Regions from separate parts of the Vibrio tarriae genome, predicted to be linked through region 4. Evidence: predicted binding sites of a transcription regulator. Region 4 holds the regulator's gene; each other region holds the start of a gene.

Region 1 (2,208 bases), on a different replicon from region 4:
TCAGTTAGGTGGACAGCATGTAGACTGTCCAGTGGAAGGTATTGTATTTGATGAAAGGCACAAAGTGCTTTCCACTCCCGCTTACATGTTGGCGGAGAATATTTCCCAAGCCGCTTCCGGTATCGAAAAATTGGTTGAGCGCCTACTGCAACTGGCTTAGTGTTTTACTAACTCAATCAACAACCATGCCCACTTTATGTGGGCATTTGTTTTAATTTTCAGACCAACAAATAATACTAATTTGTTCCAGAAATAAAACTGACACATTAATAATGATAGTTTTATAGAAATTACAAATGGCCTAATTGCCATAATCTTGAAGCCAATATAACCTTGATAACGTAACAGGCAGCAAAAGACCGTTTGGTTCTCCTGATACCGTTACCCTTTTAACTTTAACTTTTAATCCAAATTTTGGAGAAAACCCAATGAGCTTACTCAAAGAGTTCAAGGCTTTTGCATCTCGTGGCAATGTGATCGACATGGCAGTCGGTATCATTATTGGTGCAGCGTTTGGCAAAATAGTGTCATCTTTTGTAGCAGACATCATTATGCCGCCAATCGGTATTATTTTAGGCGGTGTGAATTTTAGCGATCTAAGTTTCGTGTTACTTGCCGCACAAGGTGATGCCCCTGCCGTCGTGATTGCCTACGGTAAATTTATTCAAACCGTGGTCGATTTTACGATTATCGCTTTCGCTATTTTCATGGGTTTAAAAGCAATCAATAGCTTAAAGCGCAAGGAAGAAGAGGCACCGAAAGCCCCACCTGTACCGACTAAAGATCAAGAATTACTCTCAGAGATTCGTGACTTGCTGAAATCTCAGCAAGATAAATAATGCTGCACGGTAACCCTCTTTGTAAGGCGCTTGGTTGAGCGCCTTTTCAATCATCATGGGGTAAAAAGCAGTAAAAACCGTGTGCTTCAATTGATCAAAATCAGCAATTCGCTAAAATCCCACTCGCTCGCAGAATTCACTCCACAAGAATCTTTACAAGCCACAATTTATCGCTATGATTTGCGCGCAAACGTTTGCCTCACCATTTTAACCACTTACGATGAGGGTTTTATGCTGCCAGATATTGAAATTTGCCGCGCTACACCATTAGCGTCTATCGACACCATTGCTCAAAAAGCGGGATTGCTCGCGAATGAGTACGAAAGCCACGGACTGCATAAAGCCAAAGTGTCACTGCACTGTCTAAATCGATTAGCCAGTAGGCCTAAAGGCAAATTTATTCTGGTCACCGCGATTACCCCAACGCCATTGGGTGAAGGCAAAACGGTCACCACGATCGGTTTGGCGCAGGGGTTAGCCAAACTTCATCATTCAGTGATGGCTTGCATTCGCCAGCCTTCAATGGGACCGATTTTTGGGGTAAAAGGCGGCGCGGCGGGCGGCGGTTATTCACAAGTTGCGCCGATGGAAGAGCTGAATCTGCATTTAACCGGTGATATTCACGCCGTGACGGCGGCGCATAACCTTGCGGCGGCAGCGATTGATTCACGAATTTATCACGAGCAACGCCTCGGCTATGCAGATTTTGAGCGCCGCACCGGCATGCAAGCGCTGCGCATTGACCCTAAACAAGTGGTGTGGAAACGCGTGATGGATCATAACGATCGTGCGCTGCGCATGGTGATGGTTGGCCGCAATGAACCCGGAAAAAACATTAATGGTTATGAACGCGAAGATGGGTTTGATATCTCTGCCGCCTCCGAATTGATGGCGATTCTGGCTCTCGCCTCCGATCTACGCGATTTGCGTCGCCGCATCGGTAATGTGGTGTTGGCTTATGATTTAGACGGTAATCCGGTCACCACCGAAGATCTGAAAGTGGCCGGCGCAATGGCCGTCAGCATGAAAGAAGCCATTGAGCCGACCTTAATGCAGACTTTAGAAGGCGTACCAACGCTGATTCACGCAGGCCCATTTGCCAACATCGCGCACGGTAATTCATCGATCATTGCTGATGAAATCGCCACCCGTTTGGCGGACTACACGGTGACCGAAGGTGGTTTTGGCTCCGATATGGGATTTGAGAAAGCGTGCAACATCAAAGCCAAAGCATCTGGTAAAACACCAGACTGTGCAGTGATTGTCGCCACCTTACGCGGCTTAAAAGCCAATTCAGGCCAGTACGATTTACGTCCCGGTCAAGCCGTACCTAATACCTTATTCGCGCCAGACAGCGCCGCTTTACAAG
Region 2 (2,208 bases), 540 kb from region 4:
GCTACGTTCGTTCACTCCAATCATAGAGTCTGTCTATGCTCATGGGGATGAACTCACTTGTCGCCTACCTGCAACTCCAAGTCGTTTGGATCTATAAGCCCCTTAGTTTTTATCCGTGGATCTCTCTTGCTTACCACTTACTTATGATTCTAAGCTGCGAGGTATAGCAAAAACCGCAGACAGGGTTTATCGATCGATCAATCCGTATTTTTTATCTAGGATCTCGATGATCTCTTGTTTTGGCTGGTTACTCAGATGGATAGGTTGTCCCGTTATTTTTTCGGCAATACCCAAATAGGTGCGTGAGATATCAAGTAACGCTTCCAGTGGTAAAGCATTATCACGTGCGAGAGCTTCACGTTCAGGCATGCGATCTTTGTTGAGTAAAATGTCTGGGTCTGGGAAGTAGTTCAGCAAAAATTGGCGGAATCCCTCTTTGGAATTTTCGACAATCTTGCCTTGCTGATATTGCTGCGCATCCCAAATACGTGATGAGTCAGGGGTGCCCACTTCATCCATATAGATCAGTTTTTGCTGTCCTTGCTGATCTGCCACGTAACCAAATTCAAATTTGGTATCGACAAATATTTGTCCCACATTTTTTAGCGCTTCGCTGATCACAGTAAAACCTTGCTTGAGCAGAGTTTCGTAATGGTCAATGTCTTGTGGTTGACTGAAGTTGAATGCTGCGTAATTGGCTTCAATATCTTGGCGCGAGATGTTCACGTCATCGGCTTCTGGCACACCGGGAATACCACGTAAAATACCTTTGGTGGAGGGTGTCATTAACAGTTCTGGGAGTTGACTATCTTTCTCTAAACCTTCTGGTAGGGTAATGCCACAAAACTCGCGCTCACCTTTGGTGTAAGCGCGCCACATTGAACCGGTAATATATTGACGGCAGATGGCTTCAATTTTGATAGGGCGGGCTTTTTGTACAATCCACACAAAAGGATGAGGAATATCGAGAATATGACTCTCCGCCAAACCATGCTGTTTGAACAGTTTGAACCAATGATTCGAGATGGCATTGAGCGCTGCACCTTTACCCGGTACACCATGGACACCGCCTTCCGCGTGCCAAATGCAATCGAAGGCTGAAATACGATCACTGATGACCATAATGGCCAGCGGGGCATCTTCAGCAACTGGATAATCTTTCTCTTTAATTAGGCGGCGGCTGTCTTGCTCCGTCAACCAGTATACCGAGCGAACTTTGCCGCTGTGTACTGGCTGATGGGTACGAATGGGTAGGTCGTCATTGACGGCAAGGACTTGATCTGCAAGGCTCATTGAGACATTCCTATCTGAATTCAAACATCATTTTTGCGATTTAGCTGAACATAAAATCGCGGGCTGAGCGCATGATACCAGAACTAATTTATGCTGCCAGATAAAAAGCAAACGTTTGCTTAAATTTGTTCCTGCCAGATTGTTTAAGTAAAGGTGGTTTAAGGATCAGTGTAGTGAATGCGTGGTTTGCTTAATAAAAAACAGCTCACAGCCATGCTGTTGGGCAAAGTGCATCAATTGCTTTTGAGTCACGCTATCTATCGCATTGGATGCCACAATCGCGCTGGCAGTACGGCAAGCAATCGCCTTCGCAACAATTTCTGCTTCAGAGTGGCATGTTGATGTTTTGAGATGGATAACTTTGCCACAATCGATCTGGTGCTCGTGGAGTGATTGACGGTTTGGACGTCGACATTGAGCCGTATAGAGAATCCATTGTGAGCGCTCTGACAAACTGGCCAGTCGCAGCATCAGGTTTGCCTCGCCCAGATCATTCTTTGTACGTAATGTGCTGAGTGTGTGCGAGTTATGTAAGCCAAAATGTTTGAATTCAGTGTGTAGCATAATACTGTCCCTCCATACATGCTGTATGTAAATACAGTATTATTGGTTGGTTGTTTTTGCAACTTATTTTTGGATAAAAAAAGCACAATAATTCGTTTTATTACACGACGCTTCTTATTATCCATCTGATTTTTATTAATTTTATTTCTTGTTGATAAAGGTGGAAAAAAATAAGGATTTGTGGTTTTTGTGAGCAATGCCACGTAAGCCGTGTCGCGGCGTATACAGGTATGTGCGGATAAAACAGAAAAAGCGCCATAAGGCGCTTTTTCAAGTTTAAGGGGATGCAGTTTATCGAGCTGCTTGTTGTTTTTTCTCGGAATGCCATCTCAGCTAAATTAAATTGCCTTA
Region 3 (2,208 bases), 610 kb from region 4:
ACCATGCGATTTGAGGAGAGGATGATCCGCGCCTTGTACCGCGATGAGTACGTTGCGTTTGAGATCTTTATCCGCCACATACCATGGCTGTTCGCTGCTCTCTTTCATACCACCAATGTGCAGACCTTTACGCTGTCCGAGAGTGTGGTACATCAAGCCTTGGTGCTCACCAATCACTTTACCTTCCGGGGTCTCAATTTTACCCGGTTGGGCTGGCAAATAGCGAGATAAGAAGTCGGTAAATTTGCGCTCACCGATAAAACAAATACCGGTTGAATCTTTCTTCTTCGCGGTAATTAAGCCTTGTTCTTCGGCAATGCGGCGTACTTCAGGTTTTTCTAGTTCACCCACGGGGAATAGGCTACGCGCCACTTGCTCATGACTCAGAGTATAAAGGAAGTAGCTTTGGTCTTTATTACCGTCTAAACCGCGCAGCATTTGCGGTTTTTCGCCATTCTGCGGGAAGGTGCGACGCACATAGTGCCCCATGGCAATGTAGTCCGCATCCAGCACTTCATCAGCAAATTCTAAGAAGGCTTTAAATTTGATCTCTTTATTACACAAAATATCTGGGTTAGGAGTCCGTCCCGCTTTATATTCCGCGAGGAAGTATTCAAATACGTTATCCCAGTATTCTGCTGCGAAGTTAATGGTATGCAGTGGGATGCCGAGTTTGTCACACACCGCCTGAGCATCGGCGAGATCTTCTGCCGCAGTACAATACTCTTCGTTATCGTCTTCTTCCCAGTTTTTCATAAACAGGCCTTCCACTTGGTAACCCTGTTGCTTGAGAAGATAGGCTGAAACAGAGGAATCAACCCCTCCAGACATACCGACAATCACTTTCTTTTGGCTGTTTGCGCTGTGCTCTACAGACATCACTTATCTACCACTTGAGGAACTTGGACGGGGATTCTAACAGAAAGAATTTTTCGAGGACAGATCCGAGACGCTAATCACACTTCCCCGAACCTAAGCGCTATGTTGCTAACCTATTGAATCACTTGCGCTCCAAGCGCTAAGAGAAGAGCGCGAAATAAAATCCTCAGCGTGCAAACGTTTGCTTTTTTTTCCTTTATTGCTGCACTAAAAGGTGCGCGGTAGAATCGGCGCTCCTTTCATCCTTGAACCCAAGTAACCTTTATGAAATTTCCTGGCCAACGCAAATCTAAGCATTATTTTCCGGTTCACGCGCGTGATCCTCTGGTCATTCAAGCGCAAGAAAATAAGAAGATGTCGCGCACCCACATTATCGGTATTGATCAAACCCTAGTGGATATAGAGGCCAAAGTCGATTCAGATTTGATTGAACGTTATGGTTTAAGTAAAGGACACTCATTGGTCATTGATGATCAGGCTGCAGAAGCGTTATACAACGAATTAAAAGAGCAGCGTTTGATTACCAATGAATATGCAGGTGGAACTATAGGGAATACGCTGCATAATTACTCCGTGCTTGCGGATGATCGCTCCACGCTACTGGGTGTGATGAGCCAAGATATTAAAATTGGCAGTTACGGTTATCGCTATCTGTGTAACACTTCTAGCCGCATGGATCTCAACTATTTACAAGGTGTAGAGGGGGCGATTGGCCGCTGCTTTGCCTTGATTACCGAAGATGGTGAACGTACTTTCGCGATCAGCGAAGGTCAAATGAACCAATTACAACCAGACAGTATTCCTGAAAAAATATTTGCTAGTGCTTCTGCATTAGTGATCACGGCTTATTTAGTTCGTTGTAAAGAAGGCGATCCAATGCCGGAAGCAACAATGCGTGCCATTGAATATGCAAAAAAATATGATGTGCCTGTGGTATTAACCCTAGGTACTAAATTTGTTATTCAAGATGATCCGAAATTCTGGCAAGAATTTTTACGTGATCATGTCACTGTGGTGGCAATGAATGAAGATGAAGCATTAGCTTTAACAGGAGAAAGCGATCCGCTGGCAGCCTCAGATAAAGCGTTAGATTGGGTTGATTTAGTACTTTGTACCGCAGGCCCAGTGGGTTTATTTATGGCGGGTTACACCGAAGATTCCGCTAAACGTGAAACCACATTACCGTTATTACCGGGATCGGTCCCAGAATTTAACCGTTATGAATTTAGCCGTCCTGCGCGTAAAGAGAGTTGTATAAATCCTATTCGTGTTTATTCACATATTTCACCGTATATGGGCGGACCAGAGAAGATCAAAAATACCAATGGT
Region 4 (2,208 bases):
AACCACAAGCGCAAACATAGTTTCGTCGACGAAAATACCAAAGCCACCAAACATTGAACGAGATTTAACACGTCCTAGCTGCTCAAAGAGCCGCATTGAATCTTTTAATACTGGTTTATCCATGCTGTTAGTCTCGGAGTATTGTTACATACGCCACCAAGTCAGGTCCGAGAAAATTAGCAAATACATGCATCGGCCATGTCAATGATGAGTCAACATAGTGTATGCATTTTGCCATCGGTAACCCCGCTACCTACCACGTCTTCTGGTTTAGGCCGGAGGCTTTGCGTCCCACTCTTTCGAATGGTTTGCCCTGTGCGTGACATTTTTCCTGATAAAAATTAATCATTCTTGGCTCATCCTCACATACTGATATTTCAATTGTGAGAATAAGCGCTATTAATGATACTCGCTCTACATATGTTTTGTCATATTTATGTGACAGGGTTTCAAATATAGGCGTTATGAATTGTCAAGAAAGTTAGGATTTTGTCAAGTCTTTCACCGTATCGCGCTCTACGATCTCTGGGTGCATTTCGAAAATACGGCGATCATGTTCTTTATCTTTAATGCGCTCTAACAAAATTTCAAACGCGTTCTTGCCCACACGACGCTTGGGTTGGTGCACTGTGGTCAGTGGTGGAGAGAAGTATTCTGCTAACTCGATATTATCGTAACCGATGACAGACATATCTTCTGGAATACGTATGCCTTTCTGTTGCAAACGGCTCATCAGACCTAATGCCATCGTATCGTTGAAACAGAATACCGCCGTGGGGCGCTTGTCCATCGCAATGATTTTATCCGCCGCTAAAACGGCAGTATCACACTCAAAGTTACCTTCCAAGATCCAATCTTCATTGACGGTCAAATTAGCTTCCGCCATTGCGCGGCGGAAACCTTGAATGCGCTCTTGGCATGCGGCTTTGACGAAGTGACCACTCAAACATGCAATCTCAGTGTGACCGCGGTCAGTGAGATATTTGGTCGCGAGGTAGCCGCCTTCTTCTGAGTTATCGATGATTTTATCGGCGTGCGACGTTTCTGGACCCCAATCCATAACCACTTTTGGAATATCTTTGTGCGCATCCAACATATCTTGCAGTTCTTGGGTTAGGTCTGAGCACATCACCAAAATGCCATCAACCCGTTTTTCGGCCAGCATGCGGATATAATCGCGTTGCTTTTCATAGATGCCGCCTGTGTTACATAGGATCAGCGTATAGCCTTGACGGTAACAGTAGCTTTCCACACCGTCGATAACTTCCGAGAAAAACAGGTTAGTAGATTGCGTCACTAACATACCAATCGTGCGAGTGGTATTGCACTTTAAGCTGCGTGCTACGGCACTTGGCGCGTAGTTCAGTTGCTTAACGGCTTCCATCACTTTCTCTTGGGTGGTTTCTGCCACAAAACGAGTTTTATTGATAACGTGAGAAACGGTGGTGGTTGACACGCCCGCAAGGCGCGCCACATCTTTAATCGTAGCCATAGAGTGTTCCTGTCGATGACTGCTGCCAGCGAATAACATCGGTGGATTTAATCAGCAGAAGTAAGGCGAGACTGAGCGAATCTTCACACTCTGTGCGAGCACATGTCCAACACTATGCCGTACGTAAAGCGCTTCAATCACTATGCCTAAAGTAATAAACCTAAAGTAATAAAAAACAAAAACCGCTAAAAAACAGCGGTTTACATTTTTATTCGTTTTTATCGTTTGCGGGTGGATTTTAGACTGCAAATCTCTCCGTCGCAACGAAATTCATTCATCAAACTATAAGCCATTTCACAATTAATTCGTCTATCCTCATTCTACTTTAAGCTGCAACCGTATTGACTAATGGATGTCGTGAACCAGCTCATCAATACAGCGTTGATCTTGCTTAATAAAGACTAACGCTAAACGAGCGGCGGCTGAGTACAATCCGAATGCATCAAATTGAGTGCAACGTTCAACAAAGGCAGGCAGCCAAGTGAGTAAGTGTTGGCTTATGAAGTCGGACTGAGCTTGTAGCGCTGAACTCAGTTGTGCTCTGTGCTCAATTTGGTTAGCGCTGATCGCAAGATGCGCTAAAAAGTCGAGCTGTATGGCAAGATGATCCTCAGGCTCATTGATATTTTTTTCAACCTTAACCCCATGTGCGTTGAGTAACTCACGCATTTGCTGTGCAGGCTTGCCATTGAGTAAACCTTTATCGGTATAGACGG

What was found. The regulator PurR, encoded in region 4, represses purine synthesis genes. The targets are predictions, from matches to a motif close to TNANGNAAACGTTTNCNTNA.
Region 1: the regulator PurR is predicted to act here: its motif matches at 1,022-1,041, upstream of CEQ48_RS00240 (formate--tetrahydrofolate ligase).
Region 2: the regulator PurR is predicted to act here: its motif matches at 1,397-1,416, upstream of CEQ48_RS12820 (phosphoribosylaminoimidazolesuccinocarboxamide synthase).
Region 3: the regulator PurR is predicted to act here: its motif matches at 1,049-1,068, upstream of CEQ48_RS13115 (inosine/guanosine kinase).

The regions. Positions count from the first base shown of each region.
Region 1 covers NZ_CP022352.1:42,876-45,083, forward strand. The annotation lists gene elbB (isoprenoid biosynthesis glyoxalase ElbB) at 1-160, shown strand, start outside; gene mscL (large-conductance mechanosensitive channel protein MscL) at 429-839, shown strand; gene CEQ48_RS00240 (formate--tetrahydrofolate ligase) at 1,071-2,208, shown strand, end outside.
Region 2 covers NZ_CP022353.1:1,569,454-1,571,661, reverse strand. The annotation lists gene CEQ48_RS12820 (phosphoribosylaminoimidazolesuccinocarboxamide synthase) at 187-1,293, opposite strand; gene CEQ48_RS12815 (helicase) at 1,459-1,857, opposite strand; partial or broken gene CEQ48_RS20625 (hypothetical protein) at 2,149-2,208, opposite strand, start outside.
Region 3 covers NZ_CP022353.1:1,638,212-1,640,419, reverse strand. The annotation lists gene mnmA (tRNA 2-thiouridine(34) synthase MnmA) at 1-879, opposite strand, end outside; gene CEQ48_RS13115 (inosine/guanosine kinase) at 1,144-2,208, shown strand, end outside.
Region 4 covers NZ_CP022353.1:1,031,525-1,033,732, forward strand. The annotation lists gene CEQ48_RS10440 (TfoX/Sxy family DNA transformation protein) at 1-123, opposite strand, end outside; cyclic di-GMP riboswitch class I at 237-323, opposite strand; gene purR (HTH-type transcriptional repressor PurR) at 482-1,492, opposite strand; gene torD (molecular chaperone TorD) at 1,838-2,208, opposite strand, start outside.